3 regions of the Bacillus sp. ISL-39 genome follow, and region 3 is predicted to be linked to each of the others. Evidence: riboswitches for the same ligand, from Rfam matches in the RefSeq annotation. Region 3 holds a riboswitch; each other region holds the start of a gene.
The links. A riboswitch is a leader RNA that binds a small molecule or an ion and turns the genes downstream of it on or off. The one in region 3 is predicted to bind cyclic di-GMP.

Region 1 (6,410 bases), on a different contig from region 3:
CAGGAGGATTACCTGGCTATCATCATGAATGAACTTGACAGGATCGATACGATAGTCAATGAGTTTATGTCACTTGCAAAGCCGCAGGCGGTAAAGTTTGTAAAGGGAAACATGAAGTCAATCCTGGACAGCACAATCAAAATAATTCACCCGCAAGCATTGTTGCATAATGTCCAAATCATCACTAATTTTCAAGAAAAGAATCTCATGCTTTCATGCAATCCGCACCAGCTAAAACAGGTATTTTTAAACTTTATGAAAAATGCGATTGAATCCATGCCTGAAGGCGGGAAAATTCATATTGACCTTCAGATGAAAGGTTCGGGGAAGCTGCAGATAAGCATTTCAGATGAGGGAACGGGCATCGAAGCGGACCGGCTTAGATACCTTGGGACGCCTTTTTATACGACAAAAGATAAAGGGATTGGACTTGGATTGACGGTGAGCAATAAAATCATCCAGGAGCATAATGGAACAATGAAGATCATCAGTGAAGAGGGTAAGGGGACAACAGTGATTGTTGAACTGGATTGTTTGGAGATATAGGATAGAGAACCATAAAAAAGCGGCTCCCTGAATGGGAAGCCGTTTTCTTGTTATTCCTCTTCTTTGTTGAACCATAATGGATCGTTATTATCCTCTTCCCCATTATAATTAATGAAAATTTCTTCACCGGCGCTGATATCACGGTAGGCATAGAAATCAAATGTGTGATTGTCGAAATTGATTTCATACGTTGCGTTAGGCTCGTATGAGTGGTTGAATAACATTCCATATCCAAGAAGGAGGGCAGAATGGTTGATGCCATATTCGAAGGCATAATCCGCCAGCGCAGTTTTCTCGATATGGACATGCTGATCGTTTGGATAGGATAGCACGGGAGCCTCATGGATCAATTCGCCTTTTGCAATATCACGAGTTGCGAATATCCCTCTATTGAATTCACCATCGCTAATTTCAGAAGTTTTAACTTCGATCATTTTTTTCACCTGCTCGCTTTATTACATTGTTGTTCTTCATCCACTAGCATGACGGTTTTTTAAAAGAAATGCAAATATATTATAAAAATCCATATTTATTTCAAGGAATTTAGTGGTTTATGGCCTATTCGAGATGGAAAAATCCACAGAAAACAAAACATTCTACCTATAAACCGTGTAAGGGAGCATGCCTAATTATCCAAAATAAAAGCTTTGTTCAGCTAAGTTATTCACATCAGAAAATTGTTAACCATCCGAATAGTGATTTAAGTACTATCTATCGGAAAAGTAGTTTCTTTTTCCTGAGCAAAAATACCTGGTTAAATTTTTAGAAAAATCAGGATTTTTGATGGATTTTGTTGAAGAATGATTCAAATTATGATGTGGATAAGAGATCAGTCGGATATACACTGGTTCTCGATAAAGGCAAACCTGGTGAAAACCAGCGACGCAAAGCTAAAGGGGCTACGGCAATCCATTGCTAAGCCAGCCAGCTACCGAAAGATCAGGGTGAATTACATGAAATATGTATTCAGCGAACCCCCCTTTCGGTAAAGGCGGGGTTATTTTTGTACAGTCGGAGGTGAAAAGCGAAATGAGACTAGTGAACGAAGTGAACGGCAAAGAATTGGCAGCGGATGTAAAAATAGCAGATACCTTTTTCAGCAGATTCAAAGGGTTGATGCTGACAGAAAGCTTGCCAGAAGGACACAGTCTCTATATAAAGCCCTGCCGGTCCATCCATACCTTTTTTATGAACTATTCCATCGATGTTCTTTACATCAACGAGAACGATGAGATTGTAGGCGCGGACGAACAACTTGAGCCTGCGAAAATGGGAAAGCGCTGCAAAGGTGCATATTCCGTCTTCGAGCTTCCAGAAGGCACGATTCGGAATAGCGGAACGAAAGTCGGTCATTCTATCAAACTAATAAAATGAAAAGGGGTTTTAAACAATGAAAGCAAAAATGAAAGCACTATTCACAGAAGAACAAGGACAAGGTATGACGGAGTACGGTTTGGTACTTGGAGTTATTGCGGTGGCGGTTGTTGGAGTGTTAGCTTTATTGCGTGAAGAAATTCTTGCTATGTTTACTGAGGTAACCGATGCTGTAACCGGAAGAAATGATACTCCTACTACACCATAATCGTTCCTATTGACTAAGGCATTTATACATTCACTTATAAGTTGTAGTCAGAGGTACACCTAGAAACAGCCTCGCGTTGAGAAACGTGAGGCTTTTTTAAAACTCCTCACTGAAATGAGGTAGATCGATGTTAGTCGACTTTTTATTGATAACATTAATAGTGATTTGTGTCATAACCGATTTGAGAGAACGGAAGATTTATAACAAAGTTTTATTTCCTTTTTTACTAGCTGGTCTGGCTTTAAATACAGCCACTGATGGAATCCAGGGCCTCACCTTTGCTCTTGCAGGAACAGCAGTTGGTTTCTCTATTTTGCTGATTCCCTATTTGCTCGGAGGCATGGGAGCTGGGGATGTGAAACTGCTTGCGGTGGTGGGGAGCTTAAAGGGAGCTGTATTTGTATTGACGGCGGCTGTGTATATGGCGCTGGCTGGAGGGATTTTGGCACTGTTGATCCTGTTTTTCAGGAAGGGTGCCATAAACAGGCTAAAACAGATCGGCATGTTCCTGGGCGGGCTGCGTAGCGGTATGAAAGTCCCGCATGGACTGGATAAGGAAGCCTTGAACACGACCTATCCATATGGAGTGGCGATCGCGATTGGAGCTTTGGCTGCCATTGTGTTTCCAGCTGGAGGAGGATTGTTTTGAGACGTGATGAGAGAGGGCAATCACTCGTTGAGACGGCCCTTGTTCTGCCGGTTCTTTTATTGCTGTTGGTAGGCATTTTGGATTTCGGAAGGATTATGTATTCTTATGCCCATCTTCATATGGCGGCCCAGGAAACCGTCAGGGTGGGAGGTCTCGGTAAAAGTGATTCTGAAGTTACTGCTTTTGCCAGGGATTACGTACAGCTGAATGAAATTGATAAACTGGCCATCTCGATTTCCCCTGGAGAATCGGGACGTGTTGCTGGTGACTATATAACTGTGAAGCTAGAATATCCTTATCAATTTTTCACTCCGTTTATATCCAGCCTGTTTTCTTCATCCTTGACGATTACGGCGGAGTCAACGATCAGAGTGGAGTGAGGAGGAAAAAATGGCAAGAAGATGGTTAGCGGATGAATCAGGAAACACCATTCTTTTGGCGGCCCTTTCGATGTTTGTCATCCTTAGTATGGCCGGTCTTGCAATTGACGGCGGGATGGTATATATGACGAAGGCGGAGCTGCAGAAAACGGCTAATGCGGCTGTCCTTTCTGGAGCACAGGAGCTGACAAACAACGAAGCGAAGGTTGAAGAGGTGGTACGAAGCATCGTTGCAGCCCATAAAGATGGCTCAAATATAGACAATATATCAATAGACATGGAGAAGAAAGTCGCTATTGATTTGTCCAAAAAGGTAGACCTCGCTTTCTCAAAACTACTTGGCTTTGAAACTGTCGATGTCCAAGCGCATTCTGCTGCCGAGTTAAGGACGATGGGACGGGCAGAAGGTGCAGCACCGCTTGGCATCGATGACAGCATCCCCTTGGAGTTTAATAAGGAATACCAGCTGAAAGTGGATACTGGCGGAGTGGAATATGGGAATTTCGGCGTCCTTGCCCTGGGCGATACAGGAGCCCGTCCGTATGAAGAAAACCTCCGTAATGGCTATCAAAACGAGCTTACTGTAGGGGATATCGTCATCACACAAACAGGTAATATTGCCGGTAAGACAAGGGAAGTGGTCAAGGAAAAAGTGAATTCGTGTCCAGAACTCCCAAGGGATATAAATTCAAGGAATTGTTCAAGGATTCTGCTTGTCCCTGTCTATAAACCATACAGCACGGATGTCAACCAGGTAAAAGAAGTGAAAATTACTGGTTTCGCTTATTTCTATATTACCGATCCAATGGACAGCCATGACACTTCAATCAAGGGGATATTCATCAAGCGCGCAGGAACGGGTTTTGAAGGTGAAACGGCCGCCTTTAAGGGCGCATACAGCATTCGAATAACGGAGTAGGTGATCAAATATGCGGTCAAAGCTTGTTTTGGTCCTCGCATTAGTAATGGGTATAGTAACGACATTTTTATTCTTTCAATATATGAATCAAGTGAAAGCTGAAAAGGCGATGAACAGCAATTTGGTGGAGATTGTTGTCGCCAAAGAAAAGATCCAGAAAAATGAGCAAATCACATCCGCAAAACTGGGAACAGCGATGGTTCCTGAAAAGGCATTGCACGCCAACTCCATTAAAAGCTTTGGCGATGTTGAGGGGAAACTGGCGAACGCTGAGATTGAGCAAGGCGAGCCAATCCTTTCCCACCGGCTGGGATCCCAGACTGCAGAACATATCTATGTTTCGAGAAAAGTCAGGGATGGCTATCGTGCTGTTTCAGTGGGGGTTAATTTAAATCAATCAACTGCGAACCTGATTGAACCTGAAGATGAAGTCGACATTATGTTCTCTAAAAAGCTTCCGGGACAGGAAGGGAATGTTGAGTCTAAAATCATCTTGGAAAAAGCAAGGGTACTGGCGGTTGGGCGTAAGATGGTCCTGCCTGAGGATACACAAGAGCCTTATGCCGAATATACGTCAGTTACGGTAGAACTTAAGCCAGCGGATGCTTTAAAACTTGTTAATTCAGCCGAACAAGGCAATATCCATTTCATGCTGCATAAGCGGCCGGTCATAGCGGAAAACGAAGCTGCAAGCGACAGCGAATAGGATTGAAGAAGATGGAGGGTGACCAATCATGGAAAACGCGAATGAACTGCAAATACATGAAAAGAAGCCAGCTAAGTTGAAACGAGGCGAGCTTATTGCCGTTTGCAGTGCAAAAGGCGGGATTGGTCGCACGGTCCTGACGGTCAATCTGGCTGGAGCTTTAGTGAAGAAAAATATATCTGTAGCGATATTGGATGGAGACTTTCAATTTGGTGATATCGGGCTAGCCATGGATTTGAAGTCTGCTTTTACCATTAAAGAAGTGATTGAGGGCATGAGTACTCTTGATGAACATTCACTGGCAGGCTACATGTCCAGGCATGAAAGCGGAGTGAAGGTCATGGCGGCTCCGGACCGCCCTGAGTATGCAGATCTAGTCACGAAAGAAGCAGTCGATAAAATCCTCGACCTGATGCTGCTGAATTATGACTATGTGGTCGTCGATACATCTGTAGGCCTTAATGATCATACAGTCCATATCGCTGAAAAAGCGGACCAAATCATGGTCATGGCCAATCTTGAGATGACAGCATTGAAGAATACCAAGCTGATGCTCGAGACGTTCGATATCCTTGAATTGAAAAATAAAGTCACACTCGTAGTGAATCGGGCGAACATGGAGAGTGTGATCCAGGCAGCAGATGCGGCCAGGATTCTTGGTTACGAGGATCCTGTATATATACCAAATGACTTTCAAACATGCTCACAATCACTTAATATTGGAATTCCTTTTGTCATCAACCAGGGCAAGACCGATGTAGCCAAAGCCATTTTTAAAATGGCAGAGAGAATCTCGAGCAGGCGGGAAATTACCTTGTTCAAGGAAGCGAAAGGACCTTCTTTCCTATCAAAATTAATTGGCAGAAAACGCATGAAGGGAGGAACAGCATAATGAGCCTTCTGAACCGCATCCAGGAAAGGACACAGCAAGTCGAAGGAGTAGAAAGCCAGCACGACGAATTTGTTGCCCAGGCTAATCCGCAGCAAAAGGTTGACATCCGGTCTGTGTTCAGGGAACCACATAAAAAAGAGGCTGTCAGTCCGGAAATCCAAAGAAAGCAGGATAAGCACCAGGAGCTTAAAAACCTCATTCATAAAAAGATTCTTCAAGACTTTAAAGATGCACCTGTAGAGGACATCATTCCTCAGCTAGATGCGATGGCGATTGAAATTATGAAAGAGGATGAACAATTCAGGGGCAGCATTGACCGGAAAAAGGTCGTCGATGAACTGAGGAATGATTTGACGGGGTTTGGACCGATCAACCCGCTTTTGATTGATGAAGATGTCAGCGAGGTTATGGTAAATGGACCGGCTCAGGTTTATTGTGAACGAAAAGGGAAGATTGAGCTGACTTCAATCATGTTCAGAGACGAAGAGCATGTCATGAGCATCATTGATAAAATCGTTGCTCCTCTTGGCAGGAGAATCGATGAAAGCTCACCGATGGTCGATGCGCGGCTCCCGGATGGTTCACGTGTCAACGCGATCATTCCTCCGCTGGCATTGAATGGGCCGACAGTTACAATCAGGAAGTTCTCGAAGGATCCCTTTCAAATTGAAGATTTGGTTAACTTCGGGACACTTAGCAATGAAATGGCGATTTTTTTAGAGGCCTGTGTAAAAGC
Region 2 (6,410 bases), on a different contig from region 3:
TTCAGCAGATAGGAATCAGCAGACCCTTTATGGTAATTGGCGGATAAAAGCAGGTTATTTTCCTCGTTCACGCTCACATGGCATGGTGACGCTCCTTGTGCAAACTCGGAATTGATGAATGATAGCTTTCCGGAATCGAGAATGCGGAAACCTGCCACTCCTCCTGTACCACCTTCCTTTGCGACAGCATAGAGAAAGCGGTTGTCGTCACTGATTGTCAGGTATGTAGGATTTTCCAGGGCTGCCGCTGGTTCCACGTCGAGGATTTTTCCATTCACTGGATCAAGGGTGAAAGAGTAGATGCCCTCGCTGTCTTCTTTTGTATATGTACCGAAATAGCCTTTGAACTTTTCATGGGTTGCCATTATGAATGCCTCCAATTTGATTAAGCATTAATTGTCTAAGATATAGTCTAGCAAAAAAATCCTGGGTGACAAAATGTTACGAACAACAGGTGAATGGGTAAAATAGTACAGGAGATCTTCAGTTTGTAAAATGAATGTTAGATAACCTGACCAAAATCTGGACTTTAAGCTTTTTAAGGGATATGCTCTTTTATAATGAGATTCTAGCAAAGTTTTCTCAATAGACGAAAGAGCCTGATATCAGTTTAAAGTGTTTAGGAGGTTTATTATGAGCTTGCAAAAACAGATAATTGACGCATTGAATGTGAAGCCGCAAATCGATCCCCAGCAGGAAATCAGGAAGAGAATCGATTTTTTAAAGGAATATTTACTTGTCTCAAGGGCAAAAGGGTTCGTGCTTGGAATCAGCGGCGGCCAGGATTCCACCCTCGCTGGAAGGCTGGCGCAGATGGCAGCGGAGGAATTGCGGTCAGAAGGCAAGGAGGCCAAATTCGTAGCAGTCAGACTTCCATATGCTGTGCAAAAAGACGAGGAAGATGCACAGAAAGCATTGGACTTCATCAAGGCTGACCAGACGATCACCTTCAATATCCAGCCTGCTGTCGATACGTTCAATACACAGTTCGAGGAAGCGATTGGCGATAATATGACGGATTTTAATAAAGGAAACGCAAAGGCAAGGATGAGAATGATCACACAGTATGCCATCGCAGGACAGGAAGGCTTGCTGGTGATCGGGACAGACCATGCTGCCGAGGCTGTGACCGGATTCTTTACAAAATACGGGGACGGCGGTGCCGATTTGCTGCCTCTATCCGGACTGAACAAGCGTCAGGGCAGGGAACTGCTGAAGGCATTGAACGCAGAACCGAGACTGTACCTGAAAGAGCCTACTGCCGACCTTCTTGACAACAAGCCGCTTCAGTCCGATGAAACCGAGCTTGGAGTCAGCTATGAAGCAATCGATGACTATCTGGAAGGAAAGCAGATTGACGAAGCGGACGCTGGCAAAATTGAAGGCAGATACCTTGCTTCCGAGCATAAACGGCATATGCCTGCATCCATGTTTGATTCTTGGTGGAAGAGATAAGCATAAAAAAGCCTGGCTGAGATCTTCGATCAATCAGCCAGGCTTTTCATTTATTCAGTTTGCGCCACTGCGAAATGCGGCGTATCTTCTTTTTCCGTCACTTTGTCGATTTTATCGGTGAACATTTGGAAGACTCGCTTTTTCTCTTCCAATTCCTTGATATATTCCTTCAAATCATTGAATTTCTCCTCAAATGGCTGATGATACAGTTCACGGATTTTCCTGTTCAAGTCTGGATTCACTGTCGACTGGACGACTTGCTTTGTGATGTTGAATTTATATGTATACACTTTTAACTCGTTTTTAACTTCTTCATACTCCGAATCAATCTCTTGAAGAATCTCTTCAATTTCTGTTTTCCATTCATCTAGCGACTTCTTAACATGCTGTTCCATAAGGATCCTCCTGCCATTCGCCTGTAATAAAGCTTCTTCCCTTTATTCTAGCAAGCGAATTTTACATAGAGATTGCTGGGATATTACATTGTTAAAACAATCCTAGTCCGAATTTGTACAGTGCTTCCCAAAAGCTGTTTCTATCAATCTGCAGGTATTAAACTATCTCATAAAAGATTTCTCTATAAATGGTTCTAGGAAAAAAGACTCATCCTTGTAAGAAAATGGCGAAAATTGTTGAAATAACGGTACTATAGTTTTATATTTTAATTAGAACTGAAAAAGGCAAACTCATCGAAAGGTGAGGACGCAAAGCCACGAGTCTAAGGCATCACTGCTATGATCGTCGGGCTGCCAAAAAAGAACGGATGAGAACACCAGGTACAGGTGGATGGTTTTAAAGACTGTTTGCCACATTAAAATCCGCCGTCCTTTTGGGGGATTTTTTATTTGGAATGTCTCTTTCTGCACCATATTGCAAAAAGAAACGAATTTCACGTTTGTATATTGCGATATAGGATAAATAATACCTAAGATACTTGACAGGACAAAATAAAATGATCCTTTTGGCAGATTTGGTTTTAGCCAATGTTCAATTTTTTTATGAAAGGTGGAGGAAACGTTGACGGTTTTATTTGGGACGGTAGAGTACTTTGAACGGGAGATAGAGTTTCATTTATCTGAAGTTGAAAAAAGAGAGAGGTTCCGGGAAGAAATCAATCAAATTCAATTGAAGCTTGAAGAAGAGCTGCTTAATGACTTTATCTGCGACGAAAAGCTAAGGATGGAATGCTTGCAGAATCTATCGAATGCCTGCAGTAAGTTAACTGAAGATTATGTAGTTTGACAAGAAAAGCGGAAGCGCCTTGGTCAGCCCCGACAAGCGTCTTGAGGGGCTAGGCGGTGCGGCTGGACAATTCTCAAGTTATATCTTTCTTATTTCATACGAAAAGCCTGTGGACCGATCCACAGGCTTTTTCTATTGCTCTATTTAACTAGGCAGAGGGATAATACCTGGTTGGTATGTATTCTGCTTTGTAAAAGAAGAATGTCCTTTTGAGTATTTTTGATGAGGCTGGAACGGAAATCAACAACCACTATGGACAAGAGCATTATTTCAAAAAAGTGTTTGAACATCTCGTTTAAAGGATATGTTTATCAATAGGACAGCAAAAGGGGAATCGACATGGAGAAAAAGGAATATAACAAACTCGTAAGAGACCTGTTTCCTGATTTGATGAAGGAAAAGGGAAAGAAAGTAGAATTTGAAATTTTGGAAGCCAGTCAATATAGTGAAAAACTTATGGAGAAGTTCAATGAGGAAGTTGAGAAATTCCGTAATGCTGGAACAGACAGGCTGCTGAGTGAAATGGTTGATTTGCTTGAGGTGGTCTATGCGATTGCCGAGCACAGGGGAATCACTGAATCGGAAGTAGAGTTTATGCGCCAGCTGAAGAAGAATCGCAGCGGCGGCTTCAGGAAAAAAATCATGCTTAAAACAATTGAGGAAGAATCCTGATAAAAAAGCCCTCTGCCTTATCGGCGGAGGGCTTTTGCTATATCGTTAAGCAGATTTATGTGCAGCTTCTGGTGTTTGTTTGAAAACAGTTTTGCGGATGAAAGGAACCACCCAGCGGTCCAAGCCGTATTTACCAGCGTTGTAGCCAGCGAACAGGATGATGAAGCCGAAGAAGATGTCTGTTGGGTTGTGAGACACTGTTCCGGCAAGGAAGAAGCTGAAGTTCATCACAAGGCCGAAGAACATGGCTGCAGTTGTCAGTGTTCCTAGAATCAAGCCAAGACCAACCAGGAATTCTCCCAGCGGGACAATAAAGTTGAAAAGTTCGATATTCGGGAGTGCAAAACTTTCAAGGAAGTTTACATACCAACCATATACTGCGTTTCCGTCTGGACCTTTTACTGGATTGGCAACTGCATTTTTTAAATATCCAGTTGCGTCGAATCCTTCACCAGTTAATTTTCCCCATCCAGCAGTCATCCAATTGTAACCCAGCCAAACACGAATCACAGTCAACAGGCCAGCAGCAATATTGTTTTCTCTTAACCATTTAGCGAACATCTAAATCGCTTCCCTTCAAAAATTAATAATTATTACACTTATAAGATATCAAAGCAATTTATGGAAATCTGTGAAAAAAGTGTGAAGACACATATCAGCCATAATGTTTTGAACAAATTTTGTCAAATAAATTCCTTTAATGCAACATAATACCTACACAGGTATTTTTTTATTTTCCTTTTTCTTGTCGCATATGATGGAAATATATAGAATAAATATAGTGAGAAGTACAAGCTGGAAAGGGGAAGGTAAGGATGAGCGAGCTTTTATTCAAGCAGTTTGAATTAACAAGAGGTTCTTTTTTGAAAACAACTGAGGGCATCACTACGGAACAGGCAAGTGTCCAGCCAGAGGGCTTCAATAATAACATTCACTGGCACATCGGGCATGTGCTGACAGTTACAGAACAATTCATGATGGGATTCCCGAAAAAATCAAGTCATCTCCCTGTAAACTACATAGAGTTATTCGGAAATGGTACCCGTCCATCCGACTGGACTGGAGATGTTCCTTCCGTTGAAGTTTTGCGGGACCAATTGAAAGCGCAGCTGGGAAGGATCAAGGAAATACCGCCTTCAATGCTGGATGAAAAGCTCAAAAAGCCTTTCCTTGGGATGGAGACTTTCGGAGAGCTTGCGAACATGTCACTATTTCATGAAGCCTATCATCTTGGGCAAATTCACGTGATGAGAAAATTAGTAAAGTGATAGAGTAGCAAAAGCTATAAATGGGCTCTGTTTTATTAACCTGAAAACCCTTAATACGTAATAGTAAATAAGGGAAGCGGATGGTGTCTATAACACAACAATCAATGGAGGAACAGGCACAATAAAAAATGAGGAAAAGTAAGGGTTGGCAGGAATGGAGGCACTAGAAAATGTACCAGGAGAATTGCCCATATTGTAATGTGCACGCAGATGAAGAGCAGGAAATTGTACTGGAAAGTGAAACCTGTTATTTTATCCAGAAGGAGTCTGAGCAGCAAGTCCTGCAGGGAAGCGGGCTGATCATCCCGAAGCTCCATAAGCAAAATGTTTTTGAGTTATCAGATCAGGAATGGAAGGATTCCAGGGAGTTACTGCTTGAGACGAAGAAGATTCTTGACGAAAAGTATGCTCCAGACGGTTACAGTGTAGGGTGGAATACGGGACACGCTGGAGGGCAATCGATTTTCCATGCCCATTTGCATGTGATTCCGCGATTCAAGGATGAACCTCTCGCAGGCAAGGGGATCAGGTATTGGATTAAACAAAAGGAGAATAAGAGGAATTGAACCACGAAGTTTAGGTTGGGAAAATTTCCATGAAGATATTAGAATATTTTTACAAAAATGATTCCAAAATCCCGGGAGAGCAGTCCCGGGATTTTTCTATTTTAGAGGAGGGTTGGGTCTATAGTGGTATAGACATCTATACTGTTATTTAGATAGTCTAAGGTTACAGCATGAAAGCCTTTTCAAAGTTTAATAGATTAAATGGAGCAATCGCTCGGAAAAGGAGGAAACATGAAGAACAAAACACTAACGATTGCACTGTCAGCAGTTCTCGGTACAGGGGTGATGATTCCAGTCTCATTCGCGGACGGGAATCAAGTGCCGGGCCCATCGATTGAAAAGCGGGAGGGAAAAGCAGGCTTCCAGGAAGTCCATCCTGTGTTTTCGTGGGATAAGCCAGGTCCTTTATCGCCTGTACTTCATAAAGGATCGGTTCGGGGAGCGGGCATGGTCCAGCAGCCGCTGGATGAGATTGACGGGCATATGGAAAAAATGATAGCCGACCGTGTAATGCCAGGTGCTGTCGCTTTCGTCGCCCGGCGCGGCCATGTTGTGAAGCATGAGGCGTATGGATTTGCTTACAGATATGAAGATGACCAATTCACTGAATCCAGGAATCCGATCATGATGGAAGAAGATACGATATTTGACCTTGCCTCTATCAGTAAAATTTTCACCACTACAGCAGCTATGATTCTTTATGACCAGGGAAGGTTCAAGCTGGATGATAAAGTTTCAAAGCATATTCCTGAATTCGCCGCTAATGGAAAAGAAGACGTCACCATAAGGCAGCTCCTTACCCACACATCCGGTTTCACGGCATGGGTTCCCCTTTATACAAAAGGAGGCAGCCGTGAAGACAGAATGAATATTGTATTGGAACATCCATTGAAAAATGAGCCGGGCAGTACTTATACATACAGCGATCTCAACATGATCACGCTCGGTATGTTGATTGAAAGGCTTTCAGGCCAGCGTCAGGATGAGTTTGTCAAAGAATTTATAACAGAGCCTCTTGGAATGGCGGATACAATGTACAATCCTCCGTTATCACTGAAAAAGCGGATCGCTGCGACAGAATATCAGCCATGGACGAACCGCGGAGTTGTCTGGGGTGAAGTACATGACGAAAATGCGTGGTCACTGGATGGTGTCGCAGGACATGCTGGAGTGTTCTCAACAGCCGAGGACCTGGCAAAGCTTGCTC
Region 3 (6,410 bases):
CCGCAAAATAGGATTGAATGAACTATGTTTCTTTGCAAAGTTGACTCTAATAATGAGAAAAGAACATGCAAATTTAATACCGACCTACTAAATAGCTTGAATTACGTTTAAATCGGCTTTGGGATTTTAACAACAATCTTTACGAAAACAGACTTAGATTAAATAAAAAAATTCTCTTCTTATATGGTAATTCCTCCTTTTATCGCAAAAAAAAAAGCTGCCTGAGCAGCTTTTTCGAATCTATGCATTTTACAGAGTCTGGATCTCTTTGAATGCCTGATGAAGATTTGATTTTACCATTATGCCCTCAAGGTTTAGACCAAGCGTCACCATTGTATGGGCAACCTCAGGACGGATACCCGTCATGATTGTTTTTACCCCTACTAGTGACAGGGCGTTAATGACCTTGAACAGCTGGTCCGCAACCATCGTATCGACAATCATTACCCCGGACACATCAAAGATGAGGTGAGTAAGCTTGAGTTTTACAGCCTGGTCCAATGTTTCTTCCATCAATAGCTGGGCCCTTTCAGTATCAACGTTTCCGACAAGAGGCAATACACCGACTCCAGGCATTAATGGAACGACTGGCACTGACAGCTCAAGCAACGCTGTTTTGGCATTTTCAAGGCTTTTTTGGTGAGCGTCGACGAACGTAAGGCTGAAGCTGTATATAGCATGGTCCATTAATGGATCAATTATATCTAATACACCAAAGATGGCAGAAGCGGACATATCCTTCGCTTCTTCTTTGATTGCTCTCCAGATATGCTCTCGGTAATAGCTTGTATCTTTAAGTGCTTCATCGAGTGATGCACCGAGTTTGTAGATATACTCTCCGGTTTCTTTTCCCCAGTCTGTAATTTTATCAAATGCTTTTTCCTGGTCTTCATGATCAATCAATGCCTGGCCGAAAATTTCAATGAAGTTCGCCCGGATCTCAAGAATCTGCTGTTCAATTTTTCCAAGGTCATATTTCTGTGCTTCCGTTAAAACTGCTTCAGAATACCTATCTTTGTGGACAGATTTAGCGATTTCATGCTTCCTGCTGACAATTGCTTCTCCTAATGCTTGCAGTTCTGTGGTCATTTAGATTCCTCCATGTGTTCAATGACAATTTTATATATATGCTTCTACGGCTTATCTTCAAAATGCACTGTTATAAACCATCATACCGCAGGTTCAGAATGCAGGACAAGTTTTTGCACTTATAGGCCTTGCCCATCTTGTTCTGCTAAACAAGTGAGGCAGCATTTTTTTGCCTTTTCCGGCCTTCCATACGGGAAATATGTAATGGATAAAGACTGTTTCTTATACCTCCTTGCTTCGTAGGTATCTCATTGAGAAAAATAAAAAGAGGACTGGCAGCCATGCTTTAATTAATAGATGGCAGCAGTCCTTTTTTATAAATAAAAGCAATTATATTCATCGCAGGTTCTGGCATTTTCTTTGGAAAGCGGTCATGCCTGTAAAATTTATAAAAGGCCGTTTTTAAGTCCTCCCACTGGGAACATCGCTTTGTCTGCCTGAATCGAGCCACATCTATAAGCTTGACTTCATCATCTGGAGTGATGATAATGTTCCGCAAATGTATGTCGGATGGGTTTAATCCCTTCTCTCTCGCAAGCTTAAGGGCTTGATCGACTTCCTCAATGTGGCCCGCGGCAATCGGCATGCCATTTACCAAACATTGATAGAGTGTCATTCCTTGGACATAATCCATTACCAAATAATTGCTTCCCGATTCATGAAGAGCAGGGAAAAATGGATTTCCAGCAAGCTCCTTATAAATACCCGCTTCTTCTGCTGCAACCTTCTCAAACTGCGGAAAAAAAACCTTTAGAACAAGATCCGTTCCTTTGATTCTGAACGCAAAAGCACTTCTCCCTTCTCCAACCAGCTTTAGTGATGAATCTTTATGAACTAAAGCTGCTTTTGATCCTCGGATTGAATAAACAACACTGTTTGCCAGATGTTCATATTGATTCATTCTCTTGCCCCTTTCTCTATTTCCATAAAAGATGGAAAAGGTTTTTTATACTTACTGATTCCCTTTTACCACCTTGATCATATCTTCATCCCAGCTTTCTGTTCCCTGCTTAAAGACCAGCTTGGTTTTAAAATGATAAGAGATATCCTTGTTTGAAGGAGGAACATCCGCAGGCAGCAGGAAGCTGAACGGCACCTCATCATCCCCATCTGGCTGGATCCTTAACGGCACATCAATTGTGGCAGTATCCAGTACCTTTTCTGCTTCTGTCTTTAAGTTAACCATGACAAGGGCACACTCAATCAGCTGAAGGTCCTGGTCTACCGTACCTCCCTTGATCAAGAACTTTCCATTCACTGACTCCCCAGGAATTAAAACATCCTTCACCAAAATCAGGTCAATCTGGGCGGAGCCTACTCCCAGCAAAGACATATACTTCCGTAATAACATCCTGTTCCTCCGTCTATTAACTATTTTGGGTTGGTGTATTTGTCATCAAGCCGCTTCTCAATTATCTCGATCCGCTTTTGGTCTGCTAACAATTCTTCCTTGTTCTTTTTGACAAGATCATTAAAACTAATTCTTAATTTCTTCACAACATCCACACTCCAATACTTAAATTTATGTTTATCGTTAGGAAAATGCCTCTTTATATCTATAGAAGATTTATAAAATGTTTCTACATTCCTTTCTCATGCGCGTGCTTATGGGAAACCCTCTTTTCTACACTTTTCATTTTTACTTGAATGTGGCAAAGGGTACTTTATCGGCCTTATTGTGACCATAATTTCTCTCTTATGATCTTATAAAGGCTCATTCGTATATGGTTACCCATGAAAAGACCTTCACCCGCTCAGGTGAAGGTCCGAAAACAAATAAAGACCTTCACCAAAAAATATGGCAAAGGTCTTGCTAACAACGATCGTTGCCAACAAAGCCGGGAGTGATCTCCGTAATGACGACTCTGTTGTGAAAGCTACTCCCCTTTAGGAGAAACTATTCAAGTGTATAGGATTATGATACATGACTGGGCGCATTCCGTCAATTGATTGGAATCTAACTGCCAGGTAGTTTTCTGGCATTGACTTATGTTAACTTTTACTTACCGTTATTTTTCCCTTTTTCCTTGTTTCCCTTTTCATCACCGTCATCGTCCTGCTCATCATCTTCTTGGTTGGCTTCATCTCCTTGTTTTTCTTTATTTTTCTTGGCTTCTTCACGCTTTTTTTCTTCAGCTTTTTTGTCTGCTTCTCTTTGTTGCTCTTCAGCTTTTTTTGCATCTTCCTTTTGTTGCTTTTCTGCTTTTTCGGCTGCCTCTTTTTGCTTGGCTTCAGCTTTCTTTTCAGTCTCAAGTTGTTTTTCTTCAGCTTTTTTTGATGCTATAGCCTGTTTCTCTTCAGACTTCTTTTCATCTTTTTCAATACTTTGTGTCGAAGCAACACTCACCTGCTCTACAGTGGATTGTTCAGTGGCTGTCTCATCACTTTCATTTTCATTTACAACTTCAGTTTCATCCACTTGCTGTTCGGCTTCTTCTGTACTGCTCTCTTCTTCGGACGCCTCGATGTTTTCATCTGTTTCTGTATCTTCATCTATTTCTTTTTCAGATTCCTGTTTTTTGCCTGATGTGAGACCTTTCATTTGCGATGGATGGACACCTAGCTGTTTGGCGGCCTGTCCGAACCCAATCTTTTCCTCTGTATATAAGGCAGTGATTTCCTCGACTGTTTTGCCAGCTGCTTCTGCAAGCCAGAAGATTTGGGCGATTTGGCCATATCCTAACTCCTGTTCACGCAGCTGGGCAACCATTTCCTGGTCCAAGTCTTTCACAACATTAGCAACGATCTTTGCTTGCTCGGTTGCCTCTTCCACTTCTTCCTTCAGCTCATCCTCAAGGCCCTCAGTCAACTCATCTTCAACTTCAGATGCTTCTTCAAGCCCATCTGTCAGATTTTCTTCACCTTCAGCATCGGTCCCATCTTCTACAATCACTTCCGTTACCTTTTCCTGGGCTACCTCAAGTGCCGCTAAGTATTCCTCAAAGGCTGCTTGAACGAACTCTTCTTTTTCTTCAGCTGACATTGCTGTGGCCTCAGCTAATCTCTCATTCGCGAATTCAAGCAGAAGCTGGGCTTCTTGTTCATCATCAAAGGTTAGCAGAAGCTTCAATTCCTCAAACAATTGATCAAAGGTAAATAAAAACTCGTCAGGAGTCGTACCCGGATCTACTGTTTCGACTATCTCATCTGCAGAGACTCCTGTTCCAAAAACCAGCATTCCTGTCAAAAATGTTGATGCTAAAATCTTCTTCATTCCAATACCTCCACTTTTACCATATTGGAATTAAAATCGACAAAAAAGTGCTGTCCGAAGAACAGCACATGCATAAGCTATGTGAATCTTCGGCAACTGGCTGGCATGGTCGATGACTTTAGCCCCTGTAGCTTTGCGTCCCCAGATTTCCCTGGGTTTGCCATTATCGGATTTTAATTCTACTTTTATCTTACTTTTTCGACAGAGAAAAATAAATAGAAACTTTAAAAAAGTTTGGTTTATTCAGCCGCAGTGCCGAATTTCCCTTCCTGATAATCACGGTAAGCCTGGCGAATCTCCTCCATCGAATTCATCACGAATGGTCCGTAGGCAACCACTTCCTCCTTGATTGGCTTACCGGAGTATACCAGCACGCGGGAACGCTGATATGCTTTTAGTGAAATTTCACTTAGGCCTTCGCCGCCGTCTTTAAAGGTCAATGTTGCGGCGGAAGACTTTTTAAGGTTTGTATGGCTTGAGCCTGCCTGGACGTCACCTGAAAGTACATAAAGGAATGCGTTATGTCCTTCCGGCAATTCATATTCGTACTCCGCTCCCTCCGCCAGCTGAATTTCTGACAGGGTAAAAGGTACCAATGGTTCGAGAGGGCCTTTCACTCCCGCTGTTTCACCTGAATACACCTTTAAAGTTCCGCCTTTAAACTGGACAAGGGGTGCATGTTCGGAATACACGTTTTGATAAGAAGTGGCTGTGCCTTTCAACTCCTTAGGCAGATTCAGCCACAGCTGCAGTGTATGGGCAATATCGTTATCAACCGCCTCTTCAGCATGCCGCGCACCGCTGCCAGCGTTCATGTACTGAATGTCCCCAGACTCCAGGATGCTGTGGCCGCCATGGTTGTCAATGTGCTCCAGCCTGCCGTCTATGATATAGGTGATTGTCTGGAAGCCGCGATGCGGGTGATCAGAAAAAGTACCACGCTTAAACCAGTCTTCCGCCATTAAAATGAAGGGGTCCAATTCCCTCCAGTTTTGGGGATTCAGCACAAGTCCTGCCTGGACATGCGGCATCCCTCTTTCCTCATATTGAACTGTCCAATGTTTCTTGACATCTCTTTTGAACATTTTGATAACCCCTTTTTTTACTAGCTGTAGTGACTATCCCCAAATTATAACAATCCCGCGATATATTTTAAATAAGACTGCTTTCGCATGTTTTGATACTGTACGAACACGTACCGTTATCCGCACTCTTAAAGGTTTCGGGCTCTTTTCGAAACTGCTTCCCAATCGAATATACGTCAATAATCGTAATAAGAGGAGTTATAAAGACCATCTAGTGCCGAAAAAGCGGGTGGCGTGGTGGCGTGGTCTTTAGAAGAGTTATAATGACCATACAGTGCCGAAAAAAGCGGGTGGCGTGGTCTTTAGAAGAGTTATAAAGACCAGCCAGTGCCGAAAAAGCGGGTGGCGTGGTCTTTAGAGGAGTTATAAAGACCAACCAGTGCCGAAAAAGTGATTGGCGTGGTCTTTAGAAGAGTTATAATGACCATACAGTGCCGAAAAAGTGATTGGCGTGGCCTTTAGAGGAGTTATAAAGACCAGCCAGTGCCGAAAAAGCGGGTGGCGCGGTCTTTAGAGGAGTTATAAAGACCATACAGTGCCGAAAAAGCTGGTGGCGTGGTCTTTAGAAGAGTTATAAAGACCATACAGTGCCGAAAAAAGCGGGTGGAGTGGTCTTTAGAGGAGTTATAAAGACCATACAGTGCCGAAAAAAGCCGGTGGCGTGGTCTTTAGAAGAGTTATAAAGACCATACAGTGCCGAAAAAAGCGGGTGGCGTGGTCTTTAGAGGAGTTATAAAGACCATCGATAGCCCAAAAAGCCGGTGGCGTGGTCTTTAGAAGAGTTATAATGACCATACAGTGCCGAAAAAGTGATTGGCGTGGCCTTTAGAGGAGTTATAAAGACCAGCCAGTGCCGAAAAAGCGGGTGGAGTGGTCTTTAGAGGAGTTATAAAGACCAGCCAGTGCCGAAAAAGTGATTGGCGTGGTCTTTAGAGGAGTTATAAAGACCAGCCAGTGCCGAAATAGCAGGTGGCGTGGTCATAAGAGTAGAGTAAGAAAGTCACTTCAAAGAGGTAGCCTTA

Region 1: another riboswitch for cyclic di-GMP. It lies ahead of J7E37_RS18535 (DUF192 domain-containing protein); the one in region 3 lies ahead of J7E37_RS06875 (DUF5667 domain-containing protein).
Region 2: another riboswitch for cyclic di-GMP. It lies ahead of J7E37_RS07700 (hypothetical protein); the one in region 3 lies ahead of J7E37_RS06875 (DUF5667 domain-containing protein).

The regions. Positions count from the first base shown of each region.
Region 1 is NZ_JAGGQM010000027.1:18,602-25,011, forward strand. Features, by position in the region: gene J7E37_RS18525 (PAS domain-containing sensor histidine kinase) at 1-546, shown strand, start outside; gene J7E37_RS18530 (SET domain-containing protein) at 597-980, opposite strand; cyclic di-GMP riboswitch class I at 1,396-1,482, shown strand; gene J7E37_RS18535 (DUF192 domain-containing protein) at 1,576-1,920, shown strand; gene J7E37_RS18540 (Flp family type IVb pilin) at 1,937-2,128, shown strand; gene J7E37_RS18545 (A24 family peptidase) at 2,256-2,777, shown strand; gene J7E37_RS18550 (TadE/TadG family type IV pilus assembly protein) at 2,774-3,157, shown strand; gene J7E37_RS18555 (pilus assembly protein TadG-related protein) at 3,168-4,076, shown strand; gene cpaB (Flp pilus assembly protein CpaB) at 4,087-4,782, shown strand; gene J7E37_RS18565 (CpaE/TadZ family protein) at 4,811-5,674, shown strand; gene J7E37_RS18570 (TadA family conjugal transfer-associated ATPase) at 5,674-6,410, shown strand, end outside.
Region 2 is NZ_JAGGQM010000006.1:4,235-10,644, forward strand. Features, by position in the region: gene J7E37_RS07685 (lactonase family protein) at 1-365, opposite strand, end outside; gene nadE (ammonia-dependent NAD(+) synthetase) at 634-1,455, shown strand; gene J7E37_RS07695 (hypothetical protein) at 1,506-1,850, opposite strand; cyclic di-GMP riboswitch class I at 2,125-2,209, shown strand; gene J7E37_RS07700 (hypothetical protein) at 2,473-2,697, shown strand; gene J7E37_RS07705 (nucleoside triphosphate pyrophosphohydrolase) at 3,037-3,369, shown strand; gene J7E37_RS07710 (DoxX family protein) at 3,415-3,930, opposite strand; gene J7E37_RS07715 (DinB family protein) at 4,185-4,637, shown strand; gene J7E37_RS07720 (HIT family protein) at 4,808-5,203, shown strand; gene J7E37_RS07725 (serine hydrolase domain-containing protein) at 5,435-6,410, shown strand, end outside.
Region 3 is NZ_JAGGQM010000005.1:155,234-161,643, forward strand. Features, by position in the region: gene J7E37_RS06855 (STAS domain-containing protein) at 250-1,089, opposite strand; gene J7E37_RS06860 (protein kinase family protein) at 1,376-1,990, opposite strand; gene J7E37_RS06865 (sporulation protein) at 2,042-2,440, opposite strand; gene J7E37_RS06870 (FbpB family small basic protein) at 2,461-2,586, opposite strand; gene J7E37_RS06875 (DUF5667 domain-containing protein) at 3,089-4,303, opposite strand; cyclic di-GMP riboswitch class I at 4,392-4,475, opposite strand; gene J7E37_RS06880 (pirin family protein) at 4,543-5,388, opposite strand.